One region of the Mesorhizobium sp. ES1-6 genome, then DNA from elsewhere that is predicted to be linked to it. Evidence: riboswitches for the same ligand, from Rfam matches in the RefSeq annotation. Region 1 holds a riboswitch; the other holds the start of a gene.

Region 1 (9,688 bases):
TCTCCAGCCGCGGCGACGCCCGTGGCGACGGCGCCACCGGCCATTGTAGCCATCGTGCCCATGGTGGCCACGATGCCCGCTGCGATGCGAGACCTGCTCCAGCTCGACCGCCTCATCCCCTTCGAAGACCGCCGAATCCGGCTTGTCCAGCTCATCGAGAATTCCGTTGCCCTGGGGAACACCTGCAACCGCGCGGCCGGTTCCGGCTACACCAGCAAACGCCACTGCCCCCGCAACGCCAAGCAATCCAGTAAGAAACAACCGACGTTCCATAAAGACCTCCCGAGTTGTTGACCATCGACACCTTGTTCCCTCGCCCAAAAAGGCTCCAGCGCGCATGCCGATTGGTTTGAACGCGCGACTGCAATTCTCGTTCCATCATCCCACTTCGCGCAGGATGAAATCATGCAGCATCTTGGCCGCCGGCGACAGTACGCGATTCCTGACCGTAATCAGGCTGTAGGGCCTGACCTCGATGTCGAATTCGGTCTGGACGACATCGATGGCGCCGGCAAGCCCGTCCGGATTCTGGATGAATTTCGCCACCTGCACCGAGACAGGGGCGATGGCATCGGATTGCGCGACCATGACCAGGGTCAGCAGCAGCGAGCTGGTGTTCAAGATGCGGTCCGGCAGCGCGATGTTGCGGTTCAGGAAGTTGCTCTCCATCGCCTGGCGCAAGGGCGAACCGCCCGACTGGAAGACCCAGTCATAGGCAGCGGTGTCTTCCAGCCGCACCACATTGCCCCTGGCGAGCGGGTGGCCGCGGCGCACGATCAGGCAGGCCTTCTCGACGCCGATCACACGCGATTCGAACAGCCGCGGATTGAGGTCGTCGGGAATGCGGGCGATGATGAAGTCGTGGCGCGAGGCGATCAGCTCGCGGGCGAGCACGTTAGACGTCTCGACCTGCATGGTGATCTCGATGCGCGGGTAGATGCGGCGGATCTCGCGGATCGCCGGCACCGCCAATTCGATTGCCGGCGCGGTCACCGCGCCGAGGAAGACCGCGCCGCCCTTACCGGCCTTGAGCTCGGCAATCTCGCGGTCGGCCTCGCGCATCTCGAGCAGGATCGAGCGAGCTCGCCTGGCGAGTGCCTGGCCATAGGGCGTGAGGGTGACGCCGCGCGGCAGCCGTTCGCACAGTTTGACGTCGAGCACCGCCTCCATCTCGGCGATCATGCGCGAGGCGGCCGGCTGGGAGATGTTCATCACCTGGGCCGCGGCGCTCACCCTTCCGTGATCGTCGAGGGCGGCGATCATGCGCATGTGGCGCAAGCTCAGGCCGCTCCGCAGCAGCGTCTCCCCGTCTCTGGGGAGCTTCTCGTAACTCACTGGAATTGCATCGGGATCGCGCAATGCCGCCATGATCTTCCAATCTTTCCGCCGGTTCCTTCAGCATGCTAAATCATACCGGTTTCGGTATAGCAATCACCAGAGATCGCATTTGACAGTTATGTCAAAGCGACCCACCCTTCGCGCGTTCCGAAGCGCAGGGGTCGGCGACGGCCAAAATCGTATCGATTGAAACTGCGTCGCGGAGCCGATTGGGAGGATACCGGAGATCGATAAAGCCGACAGCGGCGCGTTTGCGCTCCTGCTTGGCCGCGCGGCCCGCGAAGCCCCGAGGTGTCGCGTCCATCAACCAGGGAGAGTAATGTGAAGATTATCAAGACGCTGGCCGCCGTGGCGGCCCTTGGCATCGCTGCCATGAGCTATCAGGCGCACGCGGCCGACAAGGGTCTTGTCGGCGTGCTCATGCCGACCAAGACCTCGCAGCGCTGGATCAATGACGGCGACGCCGTCAAGTCCCAGCTCGAGGCTCTCGGCTACACGGTCGACCTGCAATATGCGCAGGACGACATCCCCAACCAGCTTAGCCAGCTGGAAAACGAAATCACCAAGGGCCCGAAGGCGCTGATCATCGCCTCGATCGACGGCACCACCCTGTCGGATGCGCTGCAGAAGGCCAACGACGCGGGCGTCGTCGTCATCGCCTATGACCGCCTGATCAAGAAGACCAAGAACGTCGACTATTACACAACCTTCGACAATTTCGGCGTCGGCGTGATCCAGGCTAATTCCCTGGTCAAGGGCCTCAAGGAGCGTTTCCCGAACACCAAGCCGTGGAACGTCGAACTGTTCGGCGGTTCGCCCGACGACAACAACGCCTTCTTCTTCTACAATGGCGCGATCTCGGTCCTGCAGCCGCTGATCGACGACGGCTCGATCAAGATCAAGTCCGGCCAGACCGGCATGGACAAGGTCGGCACGCTGCGCTGGCTCGCCGCCACCGCCCAGGCGCGCATGGACAACCTGCTGTCGGCCAACTACTCGGACGGCAGCCGCGTCGATGGCGTTCTGTCGCCCTATGACGGCCTTTCGCGCGGCATCACCGCCTCGCTGCGCGCCGTCGGCTACGGCACCGACGCACAGCCCTGGCCGATCGTGACCGGCCAGGACGCCGAGACCGCCTCGGTCAAGCTGATCATCTCGGGCGAGCAGTACTCGACCGTGTTCAAGGACACCCGCGAACTGGCCAAGGCCACGGTGCAGCTGGTCGACAAGGTGCTCTCGGGCGGCAAGCCGGACGGCCTCGATGAAAAGACCTACAACAACGACGTCAAGGTGGTTCCCTCGATCCTGCTGACGCCGCATGAGGTCGACAAGTCGAACTACCAGGCGCTGGTCGTAGACTCCGGCTACATCAAGGCGGAAGACCTGAAGTAATCCCGGTTGCAAGGACAGGGGTCCTGCGCGACGCAGGGCCCCTTTTCGTTCACAAGCGGCCCCGGTATTGTTTCTGCCGGCCTAGAGCAATTCCAGGAAAAGCGCCTAGCGCTTTCCCTAGGGAATTGCGCCTAGCGCTTTCCCTAGGAAATTGCGTAAAAACAAGAAAGTCTAGGAGGAGCTTGCCTAATGACCTCGACGATTTTGGAGATGCGTGACATCACCAAGACGTTCCCCGGCGTGAAGGCGTTGTCGAACGTCAATCTCAGCGTCGAGGAAGGCGAAATCCATGCCGTGGTCGGCGAGAACGGCGCTGGAAAATCGACATTGATGAAGGTGCTGTCGGGCGTCTATCCCTCCGGCACCTATGATGGCCAGATCATCTTTCAGGGCCAGGAATGCCATTTCAAAGGCATCCATGACAGCGAACACAAGGGCATCGTCATCATCCACCAGGAGCTTGCGCTGGTGCCGATGCTGTCGATCGCCGAAAACATTTTCCTCGGCAACGAGCGCGCGAGACACGGCGTCATCGACTGGGACGCCAACGAGGCGCGCACGGCCGAGCTGTTGAAGAAAGTCGGGCTCAGGGAAGACCCCAAGACGCTGATCACCCATATCGGCGTCGGCAAGCAGCAGCTGGTCGAAATCGCCAAGGCGCTGAGCAAGGAAGTGAAGCTCTTGATCCTCGACGAGCCGACGGCGTCGCTCAGCGAAAAGGACAGCCAGGCGCTGCTCGATCTCCTGCTCGAGTTCAAGCGGCAGGGCATGACCTCGATCCTGATTTCCCACAAGCTCAACGAAGTGAACCGCGTCGCCGACAAGGTGACGGTGATCCGCGACGGGCGCACGATCGAAACATTGCCGAGGAAGGAGATCAGCGAGGACCGGATCATCACCTCGATGGTCGGCCGCTCACTTGACGACCGCTATCCACCGCGCGAGCCAAACATCGGCGACGTCATTTTCGAAGTCAAGGACTGGTCGGTCTACCACCCGATCCATGCCGAACGGCAGGTGATCAAGAGCATCGACCTCAAGGTGCGCAAGGGCGAAGTGGTCGGCATCGCCGGGCTGATGGGCGCCGGCCGCACCGAATTCGCCATGAGCCTGTTCGGTCGCTCCTATGGCCGGCGCATCAGCGGCGAGGTGTTGCTCAACGGCAAGCCCGTGGACCTTTCGACAGTGGGCAAGGCGGTGCAGAACGGCGTCGCCTATGTCACCGAGGACCGCAAGACCTATGGGCTGAACCTCATCGACCATATCAAGCACAATGTGACGCTGGCCAACCTCGGCGGCGTTTCCAGCGGCGGCGTCATCGACGACATGCGCGAGATGAGCGTCGCCAACGACTATCGCAAGAAGACCAATATCCGTGCGTCGAGCGTCTATCAGCTGACCGGCAATCTCTCGGGAGGCAACCAGCAGAAGGTGGTGCTGTCGAAATGGCTGTTCGCCGACCCGGAAGTTCTGATCCTCGACGAGCCTACGCGCGGCATTGACGTCGGCGCCAAGTACGAAATCTATACAATCATCGCCCGCCTCGCCGCCGAGGGCAAGGCGATCATCGTCATCTCGTCGGAAATGCCGGAACTGCTCGGCATCACCGACCGGATCTATGTCATGAACGAAGGACGCATCGTCGGCGAGATGGCGGCAAGCGACGCCAGCCAGGAAAAAATCATGCGCGCCATTGTCCGCGGAGAAGGAAAAGCATCATGAGCACAGACAGCGCTCCCGCGCCGCAAAGCGGCACCGCCGAGGACGTCAAGCAGGGGTCTCGCGTCGCCGTCTCCGCGCTGACGACGAACCTGCGCGAATACGGCCTGATCATCGCGCTGATCGTCATCATGCTATTCTTCCAGTACACGACGTCGGGAACGCTGTTCAAACCGGTCAACCTCAGCAATCTGGTGCAGCAGAACTCGTTCATCATCGTGATGGCGCTCGGCATGCTGCTGGTCATCGTCGCCGGCTATATCGATCTCAGCGTGGGATCGGTCGCCGGTTTCATCGGCGCGCTTGCCGCGATGATGATGGTGATCTGGCCGCTCGGCATATTCAGCAATCCGCTCGTGGTGTCGATCGTCTGCCTCATCGTCGGAGGGCTGATCGGCGCCGCGCAAGGGTACTGGATCGCCTATCACCGCATTCCGAGTTTCATCGTGACGCTGGCCGGCATGCTGATCTTCCGCGGCATCTGCCAGGCCCTGCTTGGCGGCGGCTCCTCGGTCGGCCCGCTCCCCGACAGCTTCAAGGCGCTGAGTTCCGGCTTCATCCCGGACGTGATCGGCCCGCTGACGCTGATCCCGCCGACAGTTAACGCGGCCGGCAAGACCATTTTGGGCAGCGGCCTGACGCTGCACATGACGACGGTCGTGCTCGGCCTGATCGCGGTGCTGGCCTATGCCTATTTCGGCTTCAGGACGCGGCGCAAGCGCGAGCTTCATGGTTATGAGGCAGAGCCTTTCACGCTGTTCGTCATCAAGACCCTGGTTGGCAGCGCGCTGGCGCTCTTCCTGGTCTTCCAGTTCGCGACCTATCGGGGCCTGCCTATCGTGCTCCTGGTGATGGGCGTGCTGATCTCGCTGTTCGTCTTCGTCACCAAGCGCATGACCATCGGCCGGCGCATCTATGCGATGGGCGGCAATGCCAAGGCCGCGCAGCTGTCGGGCATCAACACCGAAAAGCTGACGCTCTGGGTGTTCGTCAATATGGGCGTGCTGTCGGCGCTCGGCGGCCTGATCATCGCGGCGCGTCTCGGCCAGGCCGTGCCGGCGGCGGGCCTCGGCAGCGAGCTCGACGTGATCGCGGCCGTCTTCATCGGCGGCGCCTCGGCAATGGGTGGCGTCGGCCAGGTGATCGGCGCGGTGGTCGGCGGCTTCATCATGGGCGTGATGAACAACGGCATGTCGATCATGGGCGTCAATGTCGACTGGCAGCAGGTGGTCAAGGGCCTGGTGCTGCTCGGCGCCGTCATCTTCGACGTCTACAACAAGAACAAGGCTTAAGGGCTGGGGGCACAGACTAGGAGGCATACGGGTTCTAGACCGCGAAGCTGCCGGCAGACCGTCGGCACCAAGAAGTCCGTCGAGGACCAGGCTCGCGAACGCAATCCGGACGAAGCATTTCAACCGTGGCGCGTTCCCGCGCCGCGCCGGTGAGGATTTTGCCGATTGGCAGCCGGATACAGATAAATGAGAGAGGACTGATCATGCTGATCTCGCAGATTCTCGACGACGCCGAGACGATCCGTGTCGTTGCCCGCAGCGGCGGCAAAACCCGGATCATCAACGGGGCGCGAAGCGTCTATTCGCTGGCGATGGAGGCCGCCCGTACGGGTGTGGGCCTCGCCGCCCTGATCGAACGCAAGGGGCTCGGCGAGACGATCGATCTCGACGCCGCCTATAAAAGGGGGCGCCTGCTGTCTCCGATCAATCACCCCGACCCGGCGCATCTGCACCTGACCGGCACGGGGCTGACGCATCTCGGCTCGGCGGCAACGCGCGATTCCATGCACAAGAAGCTCAGCACCGACGGCGAGGAGCAGCTCACCGATTCCATGAAGATGTTCCGCATGGGACTGGAAGGCGGCAAACCCGCGAAAGGCCAGGTCGGCGTGCAGCCGGAATGGTTCTACAAGGGCAACGGCACCATGGCGGTCGCGCCGGGCGCGGCGCTCATGTCGCCGGCCTTTGCCAAGGATGCCGGCGAGGAACCCGAAGTCGCCGGGATCTATGTGATCGGCGACGACGGCGCCCCGTTCCGCGTCGGCTTCACCCTGTCGAACGAATTCTCCGACCATGTGACCGAGCGCGTGAACTATCTCTTCCTCGCCCACTCCAAGCTGCGCAATGCCTCGTTCGGGCCGGAGATCCTGATCGGAGACCTGCCTTCGGACATCAGAGGCACGTCGCGCATCGTGCGCGACGGCAAGACATTGTGGGAAAAGCCCTTCCTGTCGGGTGAAACGAACATGTCGCACACCATCGCCAATCTCGAACACCACCACTTCAAATATTCGGCCTTCCGCCAGCCGGGCGACGTGCATGTGCACATGTTCGGCACCGCCACGCTTTCCTTCGCCGACGGCATCAATACGGAGGCCGGCGACGTGTTCGAGATCGAGGCAGGGGATTTCGGACTGCCGCTGCGCAACCCGCTGGAAATCGAAAAGCCGGTGAAGGTGGCGGTGAAGGCGCTTTGAAAGCCATGAGCGCGGGATCTCCCTCTCGTGGGGAGATCGGCGGCTTCGACCTTACCGCACCGGGCGGAAATGCTTTGAGAGCTTGAGGCCTTGCGCCTGGTAGTTGGAGCCGAGATCGGTGCCGTAAAGCGCCTGCGGCCGCTTCAGCATGTGCTCGTAGACCAGCCGGCCGACGATCTGGCCATGGTCGAGGATGAACGGCACTTCGTGGCTGCGCACTTCGAGCACCGCCCGGCTGCCGGTGCCGCCGGACGCGGAATGGCCGAACCCCGGATCGAAAAAGCCGGCATAGTGGACACGGAACTCGCCGACCAGCGGGTCGAAGGGCGTCATCTCGGCGGCATAGAGCGGCGGCACATGCACCGCCTCCTGGCTGACGAGGATGTAGAACTCGTCGGGATCGAGCACCAGTTCGCCGGCTCCGCTCTTGTGGATCGGCTCCCAGAAGTCGACGACATCCTGCGCGGCACGCTTGTCGACATCGACGAGGCCGGTGTGGTGCTTGCCGCGATAGCCGACCAGCCCATCCTTGTCGCCGTTGAGGTCGATCGAAAGCGCGATGCCGCCACCGGAAATGTTGGGCGGGTCAGTGGCGACCAGCATTTCGGCGTTGTGCAACTCGTGCAACTCGGCTTCCGAAAGCAATGCGTTGCCGGTGCGAAAGCGGATCTGCGACAGGCGCGACCCGGTGCGCGCAATGATCGGGAAGGTGCGCGGGCTAACCTCGAGGTAGAGCGGACCGTGATAGCCGGCGGCGATCTTGTCGAACTCGTGGCCGCGGTCGGTCATCACGCGGGTGAAGATGTCGAGCCGCCCGGTCGAGCTCTTCGGATTGGCCGAGGCCGAAATGTCAGCCGGCAGCGCCAGACTTTCGAGTAGCGGCACGATATAGACGCAGCCGGTTTCGAGAACCGCGCCTTCGGTCAGATTGATCTCGTGGAGTTGCAGCCGATCGAGCTTTTCCGAAACCTTGTGGTTGGGACCGGGCAGGAACGAGGCGCGCACTCGCCAGGCCTTTTCACCCAATCTGAGATCAAGGCTGGCGGGCTGGATCTGGTCGGCATCCAGGGCGCGCGGCGACTTCAGCGCGCCGGACTGGAACAGCGCCGAAATGTCCTGATCGGGAAGAATGCCTGTCTGCCGCAAAGTCTGGCTCCGCCCCCAAGACTGGTCCCTTTGTTGCAGGTTCTTGCCGCAAAACCGCTGGGCACTTTCGCGGAACCTGCCTTGGTACAAACCTCTTAATGAAGCCGGCAATTGACGCAAGCGTGGCGCGGGTCTAAAGGGTCGTTATCCCGTGGTGATTTGGCCGGTCGGCTTGCAGCCACGTTAAACAAGTCGCTAAAGGACCGTCGGGCCGCAAGGCCGTATGGACCGGTTGCGACTTTTCGCGGCCGGTTTTTTTGTGTTTGGACAGGACGATGACGAGCAAGACGCGCAACTGGAAGCCTCAAACCGCACTCGTGCATGGCGGAACCCTGCGTTCCCAATTCGGCGAAACCGCCGAGGCGATGTATCTGACCCAGGGCTATGTCTACAAGACCGCCCAGGCGGCGGAAGCCCGGTTCAAGGGCGAAGAGCCAGGCTTCATCTATTCGCGCTACGCGAACCCGACCGTCGACATGTTTGAAAAGCGCATGTGCGCGCTGGAAGGCGCCGAGGACGCGCGCGCCACGGCATCGGGCATGGCGGCGGTGACGGCGGCCCTTCTGTGCAGCGTCAAGGCCGGCGACCATATCGTGGCGGCGCGCGCGCTGTTCGGCTCCTGCCGCTGGGTGGTCGAGACACTGGCGCCGCGCTACGGCATCGAGGCGACTTTGGTCGACGGTACCGATATCGCCAATTGGGAAAAGGCGGTCAGGCCGAACACCAAGCTGTTCTTCCTGGAAAGCCCCACCAACCCGACGCTGGAAGTGGTCGACATCGCGGCCGTCGCTTCGCTTGCCAATTCGATCGGCGGGCGGCTTGTCGTCGACAATGTCTTCGCCACGCCCCTGCAGCAGAAGCCGTTGCAGCTTGGCGCGCACATTGTCGTCTACTCGGCCACCAAGCACATTGACGGCCAGGGCCGCTGTCTCGGCGGCGTCATCCTGTCGGACAAGAAGTGGATCGACGAGAACCTGCACGACTATTTCCGCCACACCGGCCCGAGCCTGTCGCCCTTCAATGCCTGGACCTTGCTGAAGGGCCTGGAGACCTTGCCGCTGCGCGTGCGCCAGCAGACGGAAAGCGCCGGCAGGATCGCCGATTTCCTGGCCGAGCAGCCGCAGATCGCGCGTGTGATCTATCCCGGCCGCGCCGACCACCCGCAGGCCGAAATCGTCAAGAAGCAGATGTTGGGCGGCTCGACCCTGATCTGCCTCGACGTCAAGGGCGGCAAGCCGGCGGCCTTCGCCCTGCAGAACGCCCTCGACATCGTGCTGATCTCGAACAATCTCGGCGATGCCAAGAGCCTGATCACCCATCCGGCGACGACCACGCACAAGAACCTGAGCGACGAGGCCCGCGCCGAACTCGGCATCGGACCCGGTACGCTCAGGCTGTCGGTCGGCCTGGAGGATACCGACGACCTGCTGGAGGATATCGCGCAGGCGCTGAAGACGGCCAAGTAGCTGCTCAGCAGCAGGCAGCGGGGCGGAGAGTTACAAACCCACCGCCTTGCGCAGCGCTTCATTCATGCGTGTCTGCCAGCCATCGCCATCGGCCTTGAAACGGTCGAGAACATCGGCGTCGAGCCGCAACTGTATGGCA
Region 2 (9,688 bases), on a different contig from region 1:
CCGAACTCGCTTCCCGCACCGATGCCTTCGTCGCCGTCACCGGCGGCGCGGCGGGCACATGGTGGTTCGATCGCAAGGCGGGATCATCCCGCCATGTCGAGGCCCCGAGGATCAAGGCGGTCGACACGCTGGCGGCGGGCGATGTCTTTCACGGCGCCTTTGCCGTCGGGCTGGCGGAAGCCATGCCGGTCGAGCAGGCGCTGCGCTTTGCAAGTGCCGCCGCCGCGCTCAAATGCCTGCGCTTCGGCGGCAGGCTGGGCGCACCGGATCGGGCGGAGACGCTCGCCATGATGGCAGTGACCTGGCCGACACTCTAACAACGCTAAGGGAGTTGAGATTCAGGTCAGGCCGAGTCGAAAATGGCTGATGCCGAGAACCGGAGCGGAGCGTACCTTTGTACGTGAGCACCGGAAGCGCAGGTATCAGCCATTTGCAGGCCGGCCTCACCTGAATATCAGCTCCCTTTGGGATGCTCGACCGCCTGGCGGCCAAAGTCGGGTACGTCGATGTCCTGCCCGGCCTCAATGATCGAGCGGCGCACGGCTCGGGTGCGGGTGAACAGGTCAAAGAGCTTGTCGCCGTCGCCCCAGCGGATCGCGCGCTGCAGGAACGCCAGGTCTTCCGAAAACCGCGCCAGCATTTCCAGGATGGCATCCTTGTTGTGCAGGCACACATCGCGCCACATGGTCGGGTCGGAGGCAGCCAGGCGCGTGAAATCGCGAAAACCGGAGGCGGAATATTTGATGACTTCCGTCTTGGTCACCGATTCCAGATCGTCGGCGGTGCCGACGATGTTGTAGGCGATGATGTGCGGCAGATGCGAGACGATGGCGAGCGTCATGTCGTGATGCTGCGGGTCCATCGTGTCGATGTTGGCGCCGCAGCGGCGCCAGAATTCCGACAGCCTTTCCAAGGCACCCGCATCGGTGCCCGGCACCGGCGTGAAGATGCACCAGCGATTGTCGAACAGGTCGGCAAACCCGGCATCCGGGCCGGATTTTTCGGTACCCGCCAGCGGATGGCCGGGAATGAAATGGACGCCATCGGGCACATGCGGCTGCATCTGCGCGATGACCGAGGCCTTGGTCGAGCCGACATCGGTGAGGATCGCTCCGGGCTTCAGCGCCGGCGCGATCTCCTGCGCCACCGCCCCGGATGAGCCCACCGGCACCGAGACGATGATCAGATCGGCATCGCGCACCGCTTCCCTGGCGTCGGTGGTGTAGGAATCGCCGAGCCCCAATTCCTCGGCCCGCTTGAGCGTTGCCGCGCTGCGGGTCGAGATCGCGACATGGCGAGCCAAGCCTTCGCGGCGGATGACACGGGCCAGCGACGAGCCGATCAGGCCGATGCCGACAAGCGCGATCTTTTCAAACATCGGTGATGTCATGGCGTTCCAGCTTCTCGGACGTTCTAGCTTTTCAGGCGTTCTGGATTTTTCAGGCGTTCTGGCTTTTCAGGCGTTCTGGCTTTTCAGGAATGTCGCGAGCGCGGCGACGACACCGCGATTGGCCTCCTCGGTGCCGACGGTCATGCGCAGCGCGTTGGGAAAGCCGTAGCCTGAAACGCGCCGCAGAATATAGCCGCGCGCGCTCAGATAATCGTCCGCCGCCGCCGCTGAATGCTTCTGGTCGTCGGGAAAATGAATGAGCAGGAAATTGCCGACGCTCGGCGTCACGCGCAGGCCGAGCCTGGTCATCTCCTCGCTCAGCCAGGTGAGCCAGGTGTCGTTATGCGCCACGCTGCGCTCGACATGAGCGCGGTCGCGGATCGCGGCGATGCCGGCCTCGATCGCCGTCGCATTGACGTTGAAGGGACCGCGCACGCGGTTGATCGCGTCGACGATGTGCATGGGACCATACATCCAGCCGATACGCGCTCCGCCGAGGCCGATCTTGGAGAAGGTGCGGGTCATCACCACATTCTCGGCGCTGCCGGCCAGCTCGATGCCGGCCTCATAATCGTTGCGGCGGACATATTCGGCATAGGCCGCGTCGAGCACCAGCAGCACGTTTTTCGGCAGTCCGGCATGCAGGCGGCGCACCTCCTGGAACGGCACATAGGTGCCGGTCGGATTGTTGGGATTGGCCAGGAACACGATTTTCGTGCGCGGCGTCACCGCCGCCAGCATCGCATCGATGTCGGCGCGCTCGTCGGTCTCCTTGACCACGACCGGAGTGGCGCCCGCCGACTGGATGTAGATCTTGTAGACCATGAAGGCATGTTCGGTGAACATGGCCTCGTCGCCGGGCGCGAGATAGGTCTGCGCCAGCAGCCCGAGGATCTCGTCGGAACCGTTGGAACAGATGATGTTCTGCGCGTTGAGGCCATGCACCTCGGCGATCGCCTCGCGCAACCGCCTCGCGGTGCCGTCGGGATAGATGTCGAGTTTGGCGGCTACCTCACGCGCTGCCTCGATCGCCTTGGGCGAAGGCCCAAGCGGATTCTCGTTTGACGACAGCTTGTAGACCTTGGCGACACCGGCCGGTGCGGCGCTCTTTCCCGGCACGTAGGCGTCTATCTCCATGATGCCCGCACGCGGGGTTGGACGTGCCTGATCCGATATCTGGTTCATGTCTTGCAAAATCCGTCGAAAGCGCCTCCATCCGGAAGCCGCAGCGGAGATACAAGCCATGGCCGGCAATGTCGAGAGCCGGCTGTGGTGGCAGTGGCCGCCATTGACGGCGAGCCGGGCGGGTTCTAGAAGAACGATGACAGTTCCGTGGTGATTTGGCCGGTCGGCTTGCAGCCACGTTAAACAATTCGCTAAAGGGCCGTTTGCGTGACGTAACCGGCTTTGCGAAGGCAATGCCGGTTTTTTATTGTCCGCTCCCGGCCGGACGACCGCATCGGCGCCGCGAAAACAAGCGGCGACTTCGCAAGAAACGATGCAGCAAGAGAGATTGAGAATGGCCGCTCCGCGCGCAGCAAGGACCAACAACGAGGTCGACAATCCGTCGAGCCTGGTGTTGCGTTTCGGACCCGACAAGCCGCTCAAGCTCGATGCCGGCACACTGCTGTCGCCGTTCCAGATCGCCTACCAGACCTATGGCGTTTTGAACGACGCGCGCTCCAATGCCATCCTCGTCTGCCACGCGCTGACCGGCGACCAGCATGTCGCCAACACCAATCCGGTGACCGGCAAGCCGGGCTGGTGGGAAGTGCTGATCGGCCCGGGCAAGATCATCGACACCAACCGCTTCTTTGTCATCTGCTCCAACGTCATCGGCGGCTGCCTCGGTTCCACTGGGCCGGCCTCGACCAACCCCGCCACGGGAAAGCCCTATGGCCTTGACCTTCCTGTCATCACCATCCGCGACATGGTACGCGCGCAGCAGATGCTGGTCGACCATTTCGGCATCGAGAAGCTGTTCTGCGTGCTCGGCGGTTCGATGGGCGGCATGCAGGTTCTGCAATGGGCGTCGAGCTATCCCGAACGGGTCTTTTCGGCACTGCCGATCGCCACCGGCGCGCGCCACTCGTCACAGAACATCGCCTTCCACGAGGTCGGGCGCCAGGCCGTGATGGCAGATCCGGACTGGCATGGCGGCAAATATTTCGAGCACGGCAAGCGCCCGGAAAAGGGGCTGGCGGTGGCGCGCATGGCAGCCCACATCACCTATCTGTCGGAAGCCGCCCTGCACCGCAAATTCGGCCGCAATCTGCAGGACCGCGAAGCGCTGACCTTCGGCTTCGATGCCGATTTCCAGATCGAGAGCTATCTGCGTCACCAGGGCATGACCTTCGTCGACCGTTTCGACGCCAACGCCTATCTCTACATGACGCGGTCTATGGATTATTTCGACCTTGCCGCCGACCATGGTGGCAGGTTGGCGGACGCCTTTGCCGGCACCAGGACCCGTTTCTGCCTGGTGTCCTTCACGTCGGACTGGCTTTTCCCGACCGAGGAGAGCCGCTCGATCGTGCACGCGCTCAACGCCGCTGGCGCCTCGGTGTCCTTCGTCGAGATCGAGACCGACCGCGGCCACGATGCGTTCCTGCTCGACGAACCGGAACTGTTTGCCGCCATCAACGGCTTCATCGGCTCCGCCGCGCGCGCCAGGGGACTCGCATCATGAGCGTCAACGGCAGCCAGCGTGTCGACCTCGAGGTCGTCGCCAATCTCATCCCGCCGCAATCGCGCGTGCTCGACGTCGGCTCCGGCGACGGCTTGCTACTCGAATTGCTGCAGGAAACCAAGCAGGTCGACGGGCGCGGCCTGGAACTGTCGCAGCGTGGCGTCAACGAATGCGTTGCGCGCGGGCTAAGCGTCATCCAGGGCGATGCCGACACCGACCTCGAATTCTATCCCGACAAGGGTTTTGACTTCGTCGTCCTGTCACAGACCCTGCAGGCGACCCGCAACCCCAAGCTGGTGCTCGACGAACTGCTCAGGATCGGCAACCGCGCCATCGTCTCGTTCCCCAATTTCGGCCATTGGCGGGTACGCCTGTCGCTGTTCGTCGAGGGCCGCATGCCGGTGACCAAGGATCTGCCCTATTCCTGGTACGACACACCCAACATCCACTTCTGCACCATCCGCGACTTCGTCAATCTGTGCGATGAGCTTGGCGCGACGGTGGAAAAGGCGACCGCGCTCGACGCCAACGGCCAGAAGATCGGCCTGTCGATGCCTTGGTGGTTCTGGAATTTCTTCGGCCAGCAGGCGGTGTTCTTGCTGAAGCGGTAGGGCTGCCAGCCCAATCCTATCCCAGGACATCCGTCGCCTTGTGCGGATGTTCGACGCCGTCGGCGAACACCACATCCGACAGCGAATTGTTGGTCCGCAGCGCCAGGATCGCCCGATAGGCCGGCGAAGCATACCACTCGCGCACATCCGCCCTGTCAGGGAATTCGATGATGATGAGGTGGCCCGGCCAGTCGTTCTCGACCACCTCCAGATTGCCGCCGTGGATCAGGAAACGGCCGCCGAAAGGTTCCAGCGTGGCATCGATCCTGTGCAGGTACTCGACGATCTCAGGACCCATCGTGGTTTGACGCATATGGGCAACGGCGTAAGCGGTCATGGACGAAACTCCTTTCGATCGAAGCTGAGTTGCCAGCTTCACGATCGCAAATTGCCAAGGAGCACGACGCAATTCGATTACTTCCGAGATAATAAGAACGACATATGCGAATCAGCGTCGATCGTGCGGGCTTTGCAGGTCTCCTGACGCGCGAGGAGTGTTGCGATTGGGGCGCCAAGTCAGAAATTCGTCATTTCGGAAGGTGTTGAACGTCGCATCATGTGATGACACAGGGACATGTTCTTTGTAGCGTCGCGCCGAATAGATGCTGGGCGGGAGCATGGAACCGAAGAATCAGACGTATTCGATCGTTGTTGAAATGGAAAATGCCAAGTCCATGAACGAGGACGAAATTGGCATTTCGTTGACTGCCTTGGCGCGGGAAATAGAACGCACGACGACGAACGGCCATTATCCCAAGCCGCAGCTTATTGTCGTTCACAGCGGACAGAGCACCGACACGCCGCTTCTCCAGCACCGTATCCTCGAACTAGTTCCGCAACTTGCCACGGCCGCGACTATGCTTTTCAGCGCCTGTCCCGGCGGCCGGTATTATGAGGTCAAGAATGCCGGTGCTGCGTTGGCAAATGGCGACGTCGTCATCTTCTGCGATTCCGACACGGTGGTCGAAGATGGTTGGCTGTCCGCGCTTGTCAAGCCGATGGAAGACCCGAAGACGATTGCCGTAAATGGCTACACCTATCTCGGCCATGACGATTTCGCCTCTCGGACCTTTGCCCTCCTATGGTTCTTCCCGCTGCGCGACGGTGATCAGCGTTTCGCTTCCAGGCGAGCGATGAACGCCAACAATTGTGCCTTTCGCAGAAGCTGGTTGGCTAGCCACCCCTATCCCGCCAGCAATGGCTTCAAGGTTTCCTGCACGCTGCTGACCAGCCAGTTGCGGGAAAGTGGACATGATTTCGTCAGGGTCAATGCACGGGCGAGCCACTATCCCCCGCGTGGCTGGCGGTTTTTCTTCTGGCGCGCTCTGGTCACCGGCCGCGATGCGGACCGGAAATATGTGGCGCTGGAATCGCCGTCACGTCCCGGTCGCGTGCTGAAAGCGACGAGGCGCTGGTTTTCGATGTCCCGGCGCGTAAGCGGGCGCATCCTTGCGCATGCGTCGCAACTCGGAATGCCGGCCTGGCAAATTCCGTTCGCCCTGGTCGTCGGATTGGCCTTTTGCACGCTGGTTTTTTTCGGCCAGGCGGCCATGGCGCTTGGCCTGGTCCGGGACGAGCCGGAACTCGTGCCTGTTCATGTGGGTCATAGCTGACATGGCCAGGACTGTGGACATGGCGCCGCTCATCACGGTCATCACGCCGACCCACAACCGGCGCGAAACGGTGCTCCGCGCCGTCGAAAGCGTGCTTGCCCAGAGCATGCCGCGTTTCGAGCATATCGTCGTCGACGATGGTTCGACCGATGGAACCGCGGCCGCGCTGGCCCGCATCAGCGATCCACGGCTGGTCTATGTCGGCGCGAAATGGCGCGGCGCCAACGCCGCCAGGAATGCCGGCATCGAGCGTGCGCGGGCTCCGGTGGTGACATTTCTCGATTCCGACGACGTCTACCTGCCGCACCGGCTCGAGCGGACCCTGGCCTGGTTCGACGACAATGCCGCGCTTCAGGTGCTGCTCAGCTCCTTTGTCTCCCGGAAGGGCAGCCGCAGCACCAACTGCGTCAATCCCGAGACCTTCGTCAGCCCAATGCTGTTGGAGCGGACGCTCGTCGCCCAGACGATCTTCATCGCCGGCTCCGCGATATCGGCCCGCCGCGAGGCCTTGCTGGAGATTGGCGGCTATGACAGCGACATCAACCGGATGCAGGACCGCGAATTGCTCCTGCGCCTGGCGCGACGGTTCGGCGCGCAACTGTCGGGAGATATGGACTGGACGAAATACAATTCGCAGAATTCGATTTCGGGCCGCCGGGCGGGCTACGTCGAGGCCTATGCGAACCTGATGGGCAAACACCCGCATATCGCCCACTCCTACCCGCACATCCCGCCTTACATGATCGCACGGCAGATCATCGCCGACATTCTCAGGGGCCGGATACCGGAGGCGTTCGAGGGTTACATGGCCAATCGCTCTTCGAAGGCGCTCGGCTACTCCTTGCCGGAACTGGTCAGCGGATATGTCCAGGGCCGGCGCTGGCGGCGCGATCTCTCCAACAAGTTCCGCGACGAACGCGGCGCCCGGCCTGCCTGAACCACGGCCAGGCCTAGAGCAATTCCAGGAAAAGCGTGTAACGGTTTTCCCGGGAGAAGCGCGTAGCTCTTCCCCTTGGGAATTGCGTGGAAACAAAGAGTTAGAGCGGTTCGGCGTTTCTATTAAACGCTGAACCGCTCTATCGATCCAGTTCCGGGAAATAGGGATCCGACAGGAACCGCCGGTCCCGCTCACCCAGAAGACAGTCGACCGGCGCTTCCATGTTGACGGGCGTGATTTTGGGCGTGTCCTGGATGCCGCTGACCTCGAGGATCAGCTTGCGCCGGATCGCCGTCGAGAATTCGGCGGCCGCGTGGATCGGCAGCACGAAGGAACCGGGTCCACCGGTCACGCACTGGGCATAATACTGGTCGAGATGGCTGAATGTCGGCGATGGCTTAATCAGGATCGGCAGGCCGTTGATGACGATGCCCTTGGCAATGGCCGCATCGCGCGTCGCGGTGACCGGTGGCCCGATATTGTTCGGGCCGTCGCCGGATATGTCGATGACGCTGCGTTCGCCCACGAAACTGGTGCCGTCGAAAAGCCCGGTCCCGAAGGCAAGCGCAGTTGAAATCGAGGTGCCGCGGAAGCTCCGGAAAGGGCGGGCCGCGAGCTTGTCGGCAAAATCGTTGGCACTCTTGGCGCTGTCGATGATCTGCCAGCCGATGACCGCGTCGTCGCGCACCGTGCCGGCCCACTCGAAATAGGCGAGCGCGATGCGCCCGGTATGTCCGGAACGGACGGCCTGGATGAAATCGGCGTGCCGCAGCGCCTCGACATAGCCGGCGCGTTGCAGGGCGAACTCGGTCTCGTCCATTGACAGCGAGATATCGACCGCCAGCACCAGTTCGACGTCGACGGCCAGCCTGTCCGGCGCCGAAGGAACCGGAGCGGCCTCGGCGCAAGTCAGGCAGGCAAGCAGGCTCATTGTCTCAAGCATGGCCAGCACGAGCGATGTTTCGATCGCGACCGTCGCTCGCGATCACGGCGAAATAAAGCTTACGGCTGCGCGCCCGGTCGGTCCGAGTGCCGGCCGTGTTATTTCTTGCGCCGGGCAGCGACCGGCGGCGGTTCGATGGCCCCTGCCCTGACGCGGGCGGGTCTCAGCGCCGGCGCCCCGGTATCCTTTACGATCGTCAGCGAGCGCGGAAAGAACTGATTGTTGTGCAGGCCGCGCCCGATATTGATGATCGCCGCACCCTTCAGATGTTTGTCCATGAGCGACAGCACGCGCCTGAGGGACGGGCCGTCGAACGCATCCATCGCTTCATCGATGATCACCCATTTCGGCTTTCGCAGCGCAAGCCTGGCAAAGGCGAGCGATCGCTGTTCGTCATCGCCCAACTCACGCTCCCAGCGGGCCGACCGGTCGAGCGAGGACGACAGCCGCTCGAGGCCGACTTCGGCAAGCACCGCCGAAAGTTCGGCATCGCTTGCGGGAGCGACACCATAGGGATGGTCGAGCACTTCGCGCAGCGTGCCGGCCGGGAAATACGGGACACGAGGCACGAAGATGGGGGCTTCTCCCCCCGGCATGCCGATCTTCCCGCTTCCCCATGGCCACAGTCCGGCAATGGCGCGGAAGAACAGCGTCTTTCCCGCGCCCGGCTCGCCGGTGATCATTACGCGCTCGCCGACGTGGATTTCGACGTGCTGGTCGGAGAGCGTTGTGCAGCCCTCCGGCGAGGCCACCTGGAGTTTCTCGAAGGTCAGGCTGCCATTGGCGTTTTCATCGAAGGCGATACGCTTCTCCTTGTCGTGCAGCACATCGGTTTCATCGAGTGCGATGCGGAAGTCGGCGACCCGCATCAGCGTGGCACGCCAGTCGGCGATGCTGCCGATGTTGTTGATGAACCAGCGCAACGACGAATGCACCTGATTGAAGGCGCCGACCGCCATCATCAGCCCGCCAAAGCTGATATCGCCCGAGAAATAGACCGGCGAGGCAACCAGGATCGGCGCCACGACGGTGATCCAGCCATAGGTGTCGGTTACCCAGGACAGGTTGATCTGGGCGGTGTAGATGCGCCGCATGGCACCCAGCACCGTGCCAAGGTCGAGTTCGAGCCGTCGCCTGGCGTCATTCTCACCCCGGTACAGCGCGATGGCATCGACGTTCTCGTTGACGCGCACCATCGAGGAGCGCAGCTCCGCCTCGCGCGTATAGCGGTCGCTGTTGAGGCGGATGAGCGGCCGACCGACCAGCCAGCTCAGCCAGGAGGCGGTGCCGGCATAGATGAACGCCGCCCAGACCATGTAGCCCGGTATCGCCAGCGCCCAGCCGCCGACATGGAACACGAAGCCCGAAGACAGCTCCCACAGCACGCCGACGAAAGACACGAGCAGGATGAATGACTGCAGCAGGCCGACACCAAGATCGGTCGACAGGTCCGACAGATGCGCGGCATCCTGCTGCATGCGCTGGTCGGGATTGACGCCGATGGC

What was found. A riboswitch is a leader RNA that binds a small molecule or an ion and turns the genes downstream of it on or off. The one in region 1 is predicted to bind S-adenosylmethionine.
Positions count from the first base shown of each region.
Region 2: it holds a riboswitch for S-adenosylmethionine, as region 1 does, so the genes downstream of both, metX (homoserine O-acetyltransferase MetX) here and LB564_RS06750 (O-succinylhomoserine sulfhydrylase) in region 1, are expected to answer to the same signal.

Region 1 covers NZ_JAIUGU010000002.1:421,442-431,129, forward strand. The annotation lists gene LB564_RS06715 (hypothetical protein) at 1-294, shown strand, start outside; gene LB564_RS06720 (LysR family transcriptional regulator) at 379-1,368, opposite strand; gene chvE (multiple monosaccharide ABC transporter substrate-binding protein) at 1,660-2,730, shown strand; gene mmsA (multiple monosaccharide ABC transporter ATP-binding protein) at 2,920-4,452, shown strand; gene mmsB (multiple monosaccharide ABC transporter permease) at 4,449-5,741, shown strand; gene araD1 (AraD1 family protein) at 5,945-6,937, shown strand; gene LB564_RS06745 (2'-deoxycytidine 5'-triphosphate deaminase) at 6,989-8,083, opposite strand; SAM riboswitch at 8,225-8,302, shown strand; gene LB564_RS06750 (O-succinylhomoserine sulfhydrylase) at 8,359-9,549, shown strand; gene LB564_RS06755 (BrnA antitoxin family protein) at 9,580-9,688, opposite strand, start outside.
Region 2 covers NZ_JAIUGU010000008.1:164,561-174,248, reverse strand. The annotation lists gene LB564_RS20475 (sugar kinase) at 1-317, shown strand, start outside; gene LB564_RS20470 (prephenate/arogenate dehydrogenase family protein) at 455-1,390, opposite strand; gene hisC (histidinol-phosphate transaminase) at 1,457-2,575, opposite strand; SAM riboswitch at 2,713-2,790, shown strand; gene metX (homoserine O-acetyltransferase MetX) at 2,910-4,079, shown strand; gene metW (methionine biosynthesis protein MetW) at 4,076-4,690, shown strand; gene LB564_RS20450 (DUF1330 domain-containing protein) at 4,707-5,027, opposite strand; gene LB564_RS20445 (glycosyltransferase family 2 protein) at 5,308-6,303, shown strand; gene LB564_RS20440 (glycosyltransferase family 2 protein) at 6,323-7,240, shown strand; gene LB564_RS20435 (DUF1194 domain-containing protein) at 7,380-8,183, opposite strand; gene LB564_RS20430 (ABC transporter ATP-binding protein/permease) at 8,282-9,688, opposite strand, start outside.